Regions from separate parts of the Streptacidiphilus monticola genome, predicted to be linked through region 2. Evidence: riboswitches for the same ligand, from Rfam matches in the RefSeq annotation. Region 2 holds a riboswitch; each other region holds the start of a gene.
The links. A riboswitch is a leader RNA that binds a small molecule or an ion and turns the genes downstream of it on or off. The one in region 2 is predicted to bind thiamine pyrophosphate.

Region 1 (4,046 bases), on a different contig from region 2:
GGTGGACCACGGGTTGTCGTCGTCCTGGAGATCCTCCGGGCCGGAAGGCGGGGGCGGCGGCCAGGCGGGGTGCCCTGCACCCGGTCGGTGCTCAGGTGTCCGGTCGCCGGCGACGCCGCCGACCCATACCGAGGTGGCGGGATCCCGCGCACGCACAGCAGGGATCCCGCCACCTCGCGGGACTCGCAGGGGCGTCAGTCGGCCACCGGCAGGTAGACGCGGTTGCCCTCGGCGGCGAAGCGGTCGGACATCTCCTTCATGCCCTGTTCCTGCTCGCTGCGCGCGCGGATGTCGTGCGAGATCCGCATCGAGCAGAACTTCGGGCCGCACATGGAGCAGAAGTGCGCCGTCTTCGCCGGCTCCGCCGGCAGCGTCTCGTCGTGGAAGGCGCGGGCCGTCTCCGGGTCGAGGGCCAGGTCGAACTGGTCCTCCCAGCGGAACTCGAAGCGGGCGTCGGACAGGGCGTCGTCCCAGGCCTGGGCGGTGGGGTGGCCCTTGGCCAGGTCCGCCGCGTGCGCGGCGATCTTGTAGGTGATCACGCCGGTCTTCACGTCATCCCGGTCCGGCAGGCCCAGGTGCTCCTTCGGGGTGACGTAACAGAGCATCGCCGTCCCCCACCACGCGATCATCGCCGCGCCGATGCCGGAGGTGATGTGGTCGTAGCCGGGGGCGACGTCCGTGGTCAGCGGGCCCAGGGTGTAGAAGGGGGCGCCGTCGCACAGCTCCCGCTGCAGGTCCATGTTCTCCTTGATCTTGTGCATCGGGACGTGCCCGGGGCCCTCGATCATCGTCTGGACGTCCAGCTCCCGTGCCACCCGGCCGAGTTCGCCGAGTGTGCGCAGCTCGGCCAGCTGCGCCTCGTCGTTGGCGTCGGAGATGGAGCCCGGCCGCAGGCCGTCACCGAGCGAGAAGGTGACGTCGTAGGCGCGCAGCAGTTCGCACAGCTCCTCGAAGTGCGTGTAGAGGAAGTTCTCCTGATGGTGCGCCAGGCACCACGCCGCCATGATCGAACCGCCGCGCGAGACGATGCCGGTGCGCCGCCCGGCCGTCAGCGGGACGTAGCGCAGCAGCACGCCGGCGTGCACGGTCATGTAGTCGACGCCCTGCTCGCACTGCTCCAGCACGGTGTCCCGGTAGACCTCCCAGCTCAGCTCCTCCGCCCGGCCGTCCACCTTCTCCAGCGCCTGGTACAGCGGCACGGTCCCGATCGGCACGGGGGAGTTGCGCAGGATCCACTCGCGGGTGCTGTGGATGTTGCGGCCGGTGGAGAGGTCCATGACGGTGTCCGCGCCCCAGCGGGTCGCCCAGGTCATCTTCTCCACCTCCTCCTCGATCGAGGAGGTCACGGCGGAGTTGCCGATGTTGGCGTTGACCTTGACCAGGAAGCGCTCGCCGATGACCATCGGCTCCGCCTCCGGGTGGTTGACGTTCACCGGCAGCACCGCCCGCCCCGCCGCCAGCTCGGCGCGGACCAGTTCCGGGTCAAGCCCCTCCCGCAGCGCCGCGAACTCCATCTCGGGGGTGACGATCCCACGCTTGGCATAAGCGAGTTGGGTGACCGCGGTACCCTCCTGGGCCCGCAGCGGACGGCGCGGGCGGCCGGGGAAGACCGCGTCGAGGTTGCGCAGGCCGCCGCGCGGCGAGGTGTGCCGCAACCCGTCGTCCTCGGGCCGGGGCGCGCGGCCGTCGTACTCCTCGACATCGCCGCGCTGCCGGATCCATCCGTCCCGAAGCGGCGGCAGGCCGCGCCGGACGTCGGCCTCGAACTCCGGGTCGGTGTACGGGCCCGAGGTGTCGTACAGCGGGACGGTCGCACCGTTGCTGAGGTGGACGGCGCGGTAGGGCACCCGAAGGTCCGGGCGGGAGCCCTGCTGGTAGGCCTTGTGCCAGGCCGCGGTGGGGTAGCCGTTCCGGCCGTCGCGGGCGCTGCGGACAGACTGCTCCTGCTGTGCTTCGTGCGTGCTCATGCGAGCTCTACTCCCTACGCCGGCATTACCCGGTCAGGTTCCTGCGGTCGGCGCAGCTGTCAGCGCCCTCTCAGCCCGGTGCTCCGAGCTCCCGCGTCTGCAAACGAGATGCCGCCACCGTAGCGGGGGGCCTCCCCGCTGCCAAGTGAGCAGGGGTACTGTTCAGCCGCACCCGACGGCCGTCGCAGAGGAACATCCGTGGCCGAGCCCCACCACCCCCATCACCACGAACACGGCCCGGCCAGCCCCGCTCCACGGCGGCTGCGGCTGCTGCTGGCCGCCGTCCTGGTGCCGTTCGCCCTCGCGGTTCTGGCCGGATTGGTGCTGCTGTGGCCCGGCAGGCTGCCCGACCACGCGGCCACCGGGCTCGGCTTCGACCAGCCGACGGCGAGCGGGGTGGTCACCGCGACCAAGTCCGTGGACTGCGTCGGCGGGACGGCCGGCTGCACCCTGGTCACCTTCCGGGTGACCTCGGGCAAGGACGACGGCCGGGTGAGCACGCAGACCATGACGCCGGATCAGACCGCGGTCTACAGCGCGGGCGAGAAGGTCGTGCTGCTCTACTCGGCGAACGCCCCGCGCGACCTGCAGTACACCATCGGCGACGCCGACCGGGGTATCCCACTCGCCCTGCTGGCCGGGGTCTTCGCGCTGCTGGTGGTGCTGGTGGGCCGGTTGCGCGGGCTGGCCGCGCTGGTCGCGCTGGCGGTGAGCTTCGGCGTGCTGTCGGTATTCGTGCTCCCGGCGATCCTGCACGGGGAGAACCCGCTGCAGGTGGCGGTGGTCGGCAGCGGGTTGATCATGCTCGTCGCGCTGTACCTCTGCCACGGCCTGTCCGCGCGCACCTCGGTGGCGGTGCTGGGCACTCTCGCCTCGCTCGCGCTCATCGGCGTGCTCGGCCAACTCTCCATCGGCTGGACCCGGTTGACCGGCAACACCAGTGACGAGACCGGTCTGGTGCACTCGCTCTTCCCCGGCATCCAGCTTCCCGGCCTGCTGCTGGCGGGCATCATCATCGGCTCGCTGGGCGTCCTCAACGACGTGACGGTGACCCAGGCCAGCAGCGTCTGGGAGCTGCGCGCGGCCGACCCTGGGATGGGCGCCCGAGCCCTGTACCGGGCGGGCATGCGGATCGGCCGGGACCACATCGCGTCCACGGTGAACACCCTGGTGATGGCGTACGCGGGAGCGGGCCTGCCGCTGATGCTGCTCTTCTCGCTGTCCCACCGCGGCGTCTGGACGGTGGCGACCAGCGAGATCGTGGCGGAGGAGGTCGTGCGCACCCTGGTCGGGGCGATCGGCCTGGTCGCCTCCGTCCCGCTGACCACCGCCCTGGCGGCCGCGGTGGCCGCGGCCGGCGGTCCCCCGGCCCGGCGCGGCGGCCGCCGCCGCAAGCACTGACGGAGGGTCAGGAACCGAAGAGGCCCGCGCCGCTCGCTGCGACGGGGCCTCCGGGCTCCGGCCGACCGGCCTGGGGTACGCCCTAGCGGGTCGCCTTCTTGACGAGGACGACGACCGCCGCGGCGAGGGCCACGATGACCAGGGCCTTGAAGACGAAGCCGAAGAGGAAGCTGGCGATGCCGATGATGGCTCCGATGACTGCGAACACGATCCACAGCGCGAGGATCACACCGACCGCCAAGGCCGCGAGTCGACCCCAGCCGGGGAGCGCCTTCCAGAACTCGTTCATGCTGTCCGTCCTCCCCCTCGGGATCACTTGCTGACATCACCGATCGTACGGGCGGGACCCCGCGCTCCCGAAGGGTTGATGCCCCTGAGAACACCCGGAGAAGACCCTTATCCGGCCGACTCGGGGTGACCCTCAGTCAGCGGTCGGGACGGGCCAGGCCTCGCCGCGCCAGGCGGCGTCCCAGAACATCCACTCGTACCGCGCGGTGGTGGCGAAGTGCCGTGCGGCACGGGCGCGTTCGCTGTCGGAGAGCTCCGGCCCGATCCGGTCGGCCAGGTCCAGCACCCGGCGGACGACGCCCTGGAACTCCTCGGCGCCGTAGGCGGCGATCCACCGTGCGTACAGCGGATCGGGGGAGGACTTCTCCAGCAAAGCCTCGCCGACCCGGG
Region 2 (4,046 bases):
TGCTGGGTCGTCGCCGCGGTGTGCGCGTCCACCGCGCGGACCAGGCCGAAGTCGGCGACCTTGACCCGGCCGTCCTCGGTGAGCAGCACGTTCTCGGGCTTGACGTCCCGGTGCACCAGCCCGGCCCGGTGCGCTGCGCCGAGGGCGGCGAGGACCGGCTCCAGGATGTCCAGGGTGGTGCGGACGCTCAGCGCGCCCCGTTCCCGGAGCAGGTCGCGCAGCGTCCAGCCCGGCACGTACTCCATCGCCAGGAAGACGGCGGGCGGCTCGGCGGTGCGGTCCTCGCCCTGGTCGAAGACGTTGACCACGTTGGGGTGCGAGAGCCGGGCGACCGCCTTGGCCTCGCGGATGAAGCGTTCGACGAACTCCGGGTCCGCCGCGAACTGCGGGTGCATGACCTTCAGCGCGACGACCCGGTCCAGCCGCAGGTCCAGCCCCCGGTACACGGTCGCCATGCCGCCGGACGCGACGCGCTGCTCCACCCGGTAGCGCCCGTCGAGGGTCCGCCCGAGGAGAGAGTCGTGCAGGCTGGTGTCCATTCGACGGAGTGTATTGGGTCCCTGTGAGGGCGGGTCAGAACGCGGGCGCCTCGGGGTCGAACTGTGCCCTTCCCGACATCGGGGACGAGGCCTCCGCGTGGAACCGGCGCGGGATCCGGCCCGCCCGGTGGGCCAGCCGGCCCGCCTCGACCGCCTTGCGCATCGCCTCCGCCATCAGCGCCGGCTCCTGGGCCCGGGTGACCGCTGTGGCCAGCATCACGGCCGCGCAGCCCAGCTCCATCGCCAGCGCCGCGTCGGAGGCCGTGCCCGCGCCCGCGTCGAGGATCACCGGGACCCCGGCCTGCTCCACGATCAGCTGGAAGTTGTGCGGGTTGCGGATGCCGAGACCGGAACCGATCGGGGAGCCCAGCGGCATGACGGCCGCGCAGCCCACGTCCTCCAGCTTGCGGGCCAGCACCGGGTCGTCGTTGGTGTAGGGGAGGACGGTGAAGCCGTCGTCCACCAGCGTCTCCGCCGCGTCCAGCAGCTCGACCGGGTCCGGCAGCAGGGTCCGCTCGTCCGCGACGACCTCCAGCTTCACCCAGTCCGTGCCCAGCGCCTCGCGCGCCAGACGGGCCGTCAGCACCGCCTCGCCCGCGGTGAAGCAGCCGGCGGTGTTGGGCAGCACGTCGATGCCGTTGCGCTGGAGCACCTCCAGGACCGAGCCGCGGGCGGCCGGGTTGACCCGGCGCATGGCGACCGTGGTCAGCTCGGTGCCGGAGATGCGCAGCGCCTGCTCCAGCACCTCCAGGCTGGGCGCCCCGCCGGTGCCCATGATCAGGCGGGAGCCGAACTCGCGTCCGGCGATGACGAGTCGGTCGTCGGCCATGTGCTCAGCCTCCCTGGACGGCGGTGAGGATCTCGACCCGGTCGGCCTCGCGCAGCGGGGTCGCGTCCCAGCTGCCGCGCGGCACCACGGCCTCGTTGACGGCGGCGGCCACCCCGCCGTTGGCCCGCGTCAGCTCGGCGACGACGGCGGCCAGGGTGGTACCGGCGGGCAGCTCGCGCCGCTCGCCGTTGACGGTGACGGTCAGCTGGGGACTCATGCGGGGGACTCCGGGGAGGCGAAGCGGGTGGGGGTGAACGGCCGTGCCTCGGGCGGCAGTTGACCGGTGGTCAGGTACTCGGCCAGGGCGTCCGCGGTGACCGGGGTGAGCAGTACCCCGTTGCGGTGGTGCCCGGTGGCGGCCACCAGGCCGGGCAGCGCGGTGGGCCCGAGCAGCGGCGCGTTGTCCGGCGTCCCCGGGCGCAGCCCGGCGCTGGTCTCGGCGAGCGGCAGCTCGGTGATCCCGGGCACCAGCTCGTGGGCGTCGCGCAGGAGTTCGTAGACACCGCCCGCGGTGACGGTGGTGTCGAAGCCCTCCTCCTCGGTCGTCGCGCCGAGCACCAGCTCGCCGTCCGCACGCGGCACCAGGTAGATGTGCACGCCGCGGACCACGGCCCGGACGTTGCGGGAGAGGAAGGGCGGCCCGGGGAAGTCCCCGCGCACCGTGGTCATCCGCAGCCGCAGCACCTGTCCCTTGACCGGCCGCAGCGGCAGCCGGACCGCCGCGGGGACGCCCTCCAGGCCGCCGGACCAGCAGCCGGCGGCGACCGCGGTTTGATCCGCCGTCAGCTTCGTGCCGTCGACGGCGAGGGCACCGGTCGCCCGTCCGCCCTCCGTGGTGACCCGGGCGGCCCGGGACGGGTGCAGCGTGACCCCAGCCTTCACGCAGGCCGCGACCAGCGCCGCGCCGAGGCGGCGGCCGTCGACCTGGTGGTCGCCGCGGACCAGCGTCGCGCCGCGGACGCCGGGGGCCAGCATCGGCTCCAGACGGCGGGCCTCCCGGCCGCTCAGCCACTCCACGTCCAGGCCGAGCCGCTGCTGGAAGCCGTGTACCTCGTGCAGCTCCGCCCGGTCGTCGGCGTCCAGTGCCACGGCGAGCGTGCCGCAGGCGCGGTAGCCGGTGTCCAGGCCGGTGGCCTCGGTGAGCTCGGCCGCGAAGTCGGCGTAGCGGGCGTTGGACGCGATCCCGAGCGCGAGCAGCGGCTCCTCGCCGTACTGCAGCTCCGTGACCGGGGCCAGCATGCCGGCGGCCACCTGGTTGGCGCCCCGGCCCGGGTCCGGGTCGAGGACCGTCACGGACAGGCCGCGCTGCGCGGTCCGCCAGGCCGTGGCCAGCCCGATGACTCCGCCGCCGATCACGAGGACGTCGCTGTGCGGCATGGTTTCCGACACTCCCTTCGCCGGCATGACCCGGATCAGGTTCGTACGGTCGGAGGCGGATCGGCCTCCCTCTCAGCCCGGTCCTCCGGGCTCCCGCGTCTGCTGCTCACCCTCACTCTATCCGGCTCAGTAGGGTGCGTGTATGGACCAGGTTGTGGTGGTGGGCGCGGGCATCGCGGGCGTGCAGACCGCGGTCTCGCTGCGCGAGGCGGGGTACGACGGCCGGCTGACGATCATCGGGGCGGAGCCGCACGCGCCGTACGACCGCCCGCCGCTGTCGAAGGAGGTCCTCCTCGGCAAGGCCGAACACTCGCGCCTGGACGTGGACTTCGTTGCCCTCGGGGTGGATCTGGTGCTGGGCCGCCGGATCCGTGCCCTGGACGACGTCGCCGAGGCCGACGCCGTGGTCCTCGCCACCGGCGCGGAACCGCTGACGCTGCCCGGCCAGCCCGCGTCCGCCCGGCTGCTGCGCACCCACGACGACGCGCTCGCGCTGCGGGCGGTGCTGCGCCCCGGGGCGCGGGTGGTCATCGTCGGGGCGGGCTGGATCGGCGCGGAGGCGGCGTCGGCGGCGCGGGAGGCGGGCTGCGAGGTGGTGGTGCTGGAGGCCGCGTCCTCGCCTCCGGCGGGGGAGTTCACCCGGTGCTGGTTCGCCGAGGCCGGCGTCGACCTGCGCACCGGCGCCGCGGTCTCCGGCTTCCTGCCGGCGGGGGACGGCGTGGTGCTGACGGACGGCTCCGGCGTGCGGGCGGACGTGCTGCTCGTCGGTATCGGCGCCCGGCCTGCCACGGCCTGGCTGTCCGGTTCCGACGTCCCGCTGGACGACCGCGGCGCGGTCGCGGCCGACGACCGGCTGCGCGCGGCGCCCGGGGTGTGGGCCGTGGGCGACTGCGCGTCCTTCCCCTCCGCCCGCTACGGACGGAGACTGACGGTCCATCACTGGGACCACGCGCTCGCGAGCGCCAAGGTGGTCGCGGCCAACGTGCTGGGCGGCGACGAGGTGTACGACCCGGTGCCCTACTTCTGGTCCGAGCAGTTCGGCCGGATGGTCCAGTCGCTCGGAGTCGCCGCCCCGACGGACCGGCGGGTGGCGCGCGGCAACGCGGGCGACGCGGTCTGGCTGCGGGCGGACGGCACGCCGACGGCGGCGCTCTTCGTCGACCGGCCGCGGGACCTGGCGCAGGCCAAGCGCCTGCTCGCGCAGGGCACCCCGCTCGACCCGGAGCGGGTGGCCGACCCGGCCGTCCCGCTCAAGCAGGCGGTCGCGGCGGGCTGAGCCTCGGCCTCCGGGCGGGGCGGGG
Region 3 (4,046 bases), on a different contig from region 2:
GGTTGAGCGCGACGGCGCCCTCGGCATTCAACTCACGCCTCCCCCCGACCTGTTCGGCGGGGGGCAGCGACACGGCCCCCGGCCGACTTGGCTGACCGGGGGCCGCTCACGTGCGGAGTCGGTGGGATTTGAACCCACGGTGACGTCGCCGCCACGACGGTTTTCAAGACCGTTCCCTTAGGCCGCTCGGGCACGACTCCCTGGGGGCGTCCGCGGGGGACGCCGCCCAGGGATCTTCTCACGAGAAGAGGGGTGGGTGTGAGCCGTTACTGGTCGCCCTTGCGGGAGCCCAGCGTCAGCGTGGTCTCGTGCGTCTGGCCGTTGCGGGTGTAGGTGACGGCGACCTTGTCGCCGGGCTGGTGCGACCAGATCTCGCTGACCAGGGTCGGACCGCTGTCGATGATGACGCCGTCGAACTTGGTGATGATGTCGCCCGGCTTCAGGCCGGCCTGGTCGGCCGGGCCGCCGGGGGTGACCGCCGGGGTGCCCTGGACCGGGCCGGAGGCGATCTTGGCGCCGTCGCCGGTGTAGCTGTCGTCGCGCAGGATGCCGATGATCGGGTAGATGGGCGTGCCCGTCCTGATCAGCTGCTCGGCCACCCGCTTCGCCTGGTTGATCGGGATGGCGAAGCCGAGGCCGATCGAGCCGGACTGGCCGCCGCCGACGTTGCTCCCGGTGGACTGGATGGCCGAGTCGATGCCGATGACCTGGCCGGAGGCGTTCATCAGCGGGCCGCCGGAGTTGCCCGGGTTGATCGAGGCGTCCGTCTGCAGCGCGTTCATGTAGGACGTCTGCGCGCCGGTCTCGTCGCCGGAGGCGACCGGGCGGTTCTTGGCGCTGATGATGCCGGAGGTGACCGTCCCGGACAGGCCGAAGGGCGCGCCGATGGCGATCGTCGCGTCGCCGACGGCGACCTTGTCCGAGTCGCCGAGCGGAAGCGGGGTCAGCTTCTCCCGCGGGGTCTGCGTCAGCTTGATGACGGCGACGTCGTACCCCTGCGCGCGGCCGACGATGGAGGCCGGGTAGCTGGAGCCGTCGGAGAACTTGACCGTCAGTTTGCCGCCGTTGACCGACGGGGCGACCACGTGGTTGTTGGTCAGGATGTGACCCTCGGTGTCGTAGACGAACCCGGTGCCGGTCCCCGACTCCGAGGAGCCGCTGGCCTCGATGGTGACCACGCTGGGCAGCGCCCTCGCCGCGATGGCGGCGATGCTGCCGGCCGGGCGGCTCTGCGCGTTGGGGTCGGTGGTCGGGGTGATCACCGTGCTGGTGCTGCTGCCGGAGGAGCCGGAGTCCTGGTCCTCGATGGCGGAGCCGATCGCCCCGCCGATGGCGCCGGCGATGACCGCGGTGGCCGCGAGCAGGGCGATGAAACCGCCGCGGCGCTTCTTCCTGGGCTTCGGCTGGTCCACCGGCACGCCGGCGCCCCAGAGCGGGCCGTTGTGGTACGGCGGCTGCCCGGGCGGGGCCGCGGGCGGGGGCGGGACGGGCGCGCCGTAGACGACGGTCGGCTGCGGCGGCGCTGACGGTGCGTCAGGGTGCTGCTGCGGCATCGCGGTTGTGGCGTAGGCGCCGTGCACGGCGGTGTCGGCGGTGACGGGCGCCGCGTAAGGCTGCTCAGGGGCCGCGTAGGGCTGCTCGGGCGCGGAAGGCACGGGAGCGGGCGGCGGGGCGGCCGGCGGAGTCGCCGGAGCGGCGGGGACGGGCGGGGGGAAGTCCGCAAGAGTGGGGTCGGCGGGGGGCTCGACCGTCGGCGCGGGCGGGGCCGCCGGCTGCACGACGGTGGGTTCGGCATCGGCCGCCGGTGACGCAGCGGGGGCGGGCCCGGCCGACTCCTGCCGGTCACCCTCGTGCTCGGTGCTCACGAATGTCCTCCTTCGTACGGGACCCACACGGGACCGATCGTCCCCAGCATTCCGCAGAGCTTGTCGGGGCATCGTAAGACCAAGCCGTGGGCTTGGACCCGGCCGGGCGCGGTCCTACGATGTGACCGCACCACACCGCATCACGCACACACAACCACACACACCACCGCGGGAGCTTGGACCAACCTCCAGGCTGAGAGGGCGCAGCGGGAACCGGAGCGCCGACCGCCTGAACCTGACCGGGTAATGCCGGCGTAGGGAGCGCTGCAGACGCATGTCGTCGACCCTTGAGACGAGTGGGAAGAGCGGAACGGCCGCCGCCGTCGAGGCACCGCTGGTGCTGGACACCCAGCCGCCGCGGACGCTGGGCTTCCGGGACCAGGCCGCCTTCTGGACCAACCTCGGCATCAGCCTGATCGGCTTCCAGAGCGCCGCGACCGTGCTGGTCACCGCGAGCGGGAAGGACCTGTCCCTGGCGGCCTCGGTCACCGCGATCGTGCTGGGCACCGTGATCGGGACGCTGATGCTCGGCGTCGCCGCGCTGATCGGCGCGAAGACCGGCGCGCCCGCGATGGCGATCCTGCGCGGCCTGTTCGGTACCCGGCTGAGCTACGTGCCGACGGTGCTGAACATCGTGCAGTGCGTCGGCTGGGGCGTGTACGAGCTGACGGTGATCGCGCTGGGCGCGGAGTCGCTGTTCGACGGCGGCCCGCACTGGCTCTACGTGCTGCTGGCGGGCGTGGTCACCACGGCCCTGACGATCCGTCCGCTGGGCGCCATCGCGCTGCTGCGCCGTTACGTGGCGGTCGCGGTGGCGCTGGCGATGCTCTGGTTCACCGTGGAGCTGGCCCGCCGCGGGGTGCACGACCCGGCCCCCGGGAACTGGAACGGCTTCCTCCCGGCCACGGACTACGTGATCGCGGTGTCCATCTCCTTCGTGCCGCTGGCCGCCGACTACACCCGGCACGCCCGCAGCCCGAAGGGCTCCTTCTGGGGCACCTTCACCGGATACACCGTGGCGCAGGTCTGGTGCTACGTGCTGGGGATGATCGCCCTGGTGCAGGTCGGCGGGGACGCGAACAAGATCTTCTCGACCTTCACGGGCGTGACGGCCGGATGGCTGTTCTTCGCGGTGCTGGTGCTGCGGGAGACCGACCAGAGCTTCGCGAACGTCTACTCCACGGCGATGTCGGTGCACAACCTGCTGCCGCGGGTGGACCGGCGCGTGCTGTCGCTGGGCATCGGCGCGCTGGTGACCGTGCTGGGGCTGCTGGTGAAGGACTTCTCCGGCTACTACGGCTTCCTCAGCCTGATCGGCGCGGTGTTCGTGCCGCTGTCGGCGGTGCTGGCGGTGGACTTCTTCTTCGGCGCGGGCCGGGGGCAGGACGGCTGGAACATGGCGCAGGACGCGCCGACCCGGTGGGTCATGCTGCTGCCGTGGGCGGTGGGCTTCGCGGTCTACCAGCTCATCGCGCCTGCGGCGCTGACGGGTTGGGGCGGCTGGTGGCCGGCCTTCTGGGGGCATGCCTCCCAGGTGACGGGCGTTCATGCCACCTTCTGGACCTCGGCCTCCCTGTTCTCCTTCCTCGCGGCGGGCCTGCTCACCTTCCCGCTGGCCCTTCGGGCCAGGCGGTAGCGGGCCCCGTCCGGAGCAGGGGTTCACGTTCCGGTCACCTGGGCCGCCTACGCTGATGCCCGTGGAACGGGAACCAAGCGTCATCGCGCACCGGGGCGCGTCCGGGACGTACGCGGAGCACACCCTCGCCGCCTACCAGCTGGCGATCGAGCAGGGCGCGGACGGCCTCGAGTGCGACGTCCGGCTGACCGCCGACGGGCATCTGGTGTGCGTGCACGACCGCACGGTCGACCGGACCTCCAACGGCAAGGGCGTGGTGTCCACACTGGAGCTGGCGGAGCTCTCCCAGCTCGACTTCGGCAACTGGCGCAACGGCCCGGAGGAGGCCGACTGGACCGGCCCGGAGCACACCCGTGTGCTGACCCTGGAGCGCCTGCTGGAGCTGCACGCCGACGCCGGGCGCCGGGTGGAGCTGGCCGTCGAGACCAAGCACCCCACCCGGTACGCCGGGCTGGTGGAGAAGCGGCTGCTGGAGCTGCTGCGCCGGTTCGACCTGGTCCGAACCGGCTCTCCGGTACGGGTGATGAGCTTCAGTCAGCTGTCGC

Region 1: it holds a riboswitch for thiamine pyrophosphate, as region 2 does, so the genes downstream of both, thiC (phosphomethylpyrimidine synthase ThiC) here and thiO (glycine oxidase ThiO) in region 2, are expected to answer to the same signal.
Region 3: it holds a riboswitch for thiamine pyrophosphate, as region 2 does, so the genes downstream of both, ACFP3V_RS24645 (purine-cytosine permease family protein) here and thiO (glycine oxidase ThiO) in region 2, are expected to answer to the same signal.

What each region holds. Positions count from the first base shown of each region.
Region 1 covers NZ_JBHSQJ010000034.1:19,768-23,813, forward strand. The annotation lists gene thiC (phosphomethylpyrimidine synthase ThiC) at 195-1,967, opposite strand; TPP riboswitch at 1,962-2,072, opposite strand; gene ACFP3V_RS09540 (YibE/F family protein) at 2,106-3,368, shown strand; gene ACFP3V_RS09545 (hypothetical protein) at 3,451-3,657, opposite strand; gene tenA (thiaminase II) at 3,790-4,046, opposite strand, start outside.
Region 2 covers NZ_JBHSQJ010000012.1:74,070-78,115, forward strand. The annotation lists gene pknB (Stk1 family PASTA domain-containing Ser/Thr kinase) at 1-539, opposite strand, end outside; gene ACFP3V_RS04375 (thiazole synthase) at 574-1,368, opposite strand; gene thiS (sulfur carrier protein ThiS) at 1,373-1,585, opposite strand; gene thiO (glycine oxidase ThiO) at 1,582-2,745, opposite strand; TPP riboswitch at 2,741-2,852, opposite strand; gene ACFP3V_RS04390 (NAD(P)/FAD-dependent oxidoreductase) at 2,888-4,021, shown strand.
Region 3 covers NZ_JBHSQJ010000117.1:24,025-28,070, reverse strand. The annotation lists tRNA gene ACFP3V_RS24655 (tRNA-Ser) at 114-200, opposite strand; gene ACFP3V_RS24650 (S1C family serine protease) at 267-1,865, opposite strand; TPP riboswitch at 2,024-2,145, shown strand; gene ACFP3V_RS24645 (purine-cytosine permease family protein) at 2,140-3,501, shown strand; gene ACFP3V_RS24640 (glycerophosphodiester phosphodiesterase) at 3,557-4,046, shown strand, end outside.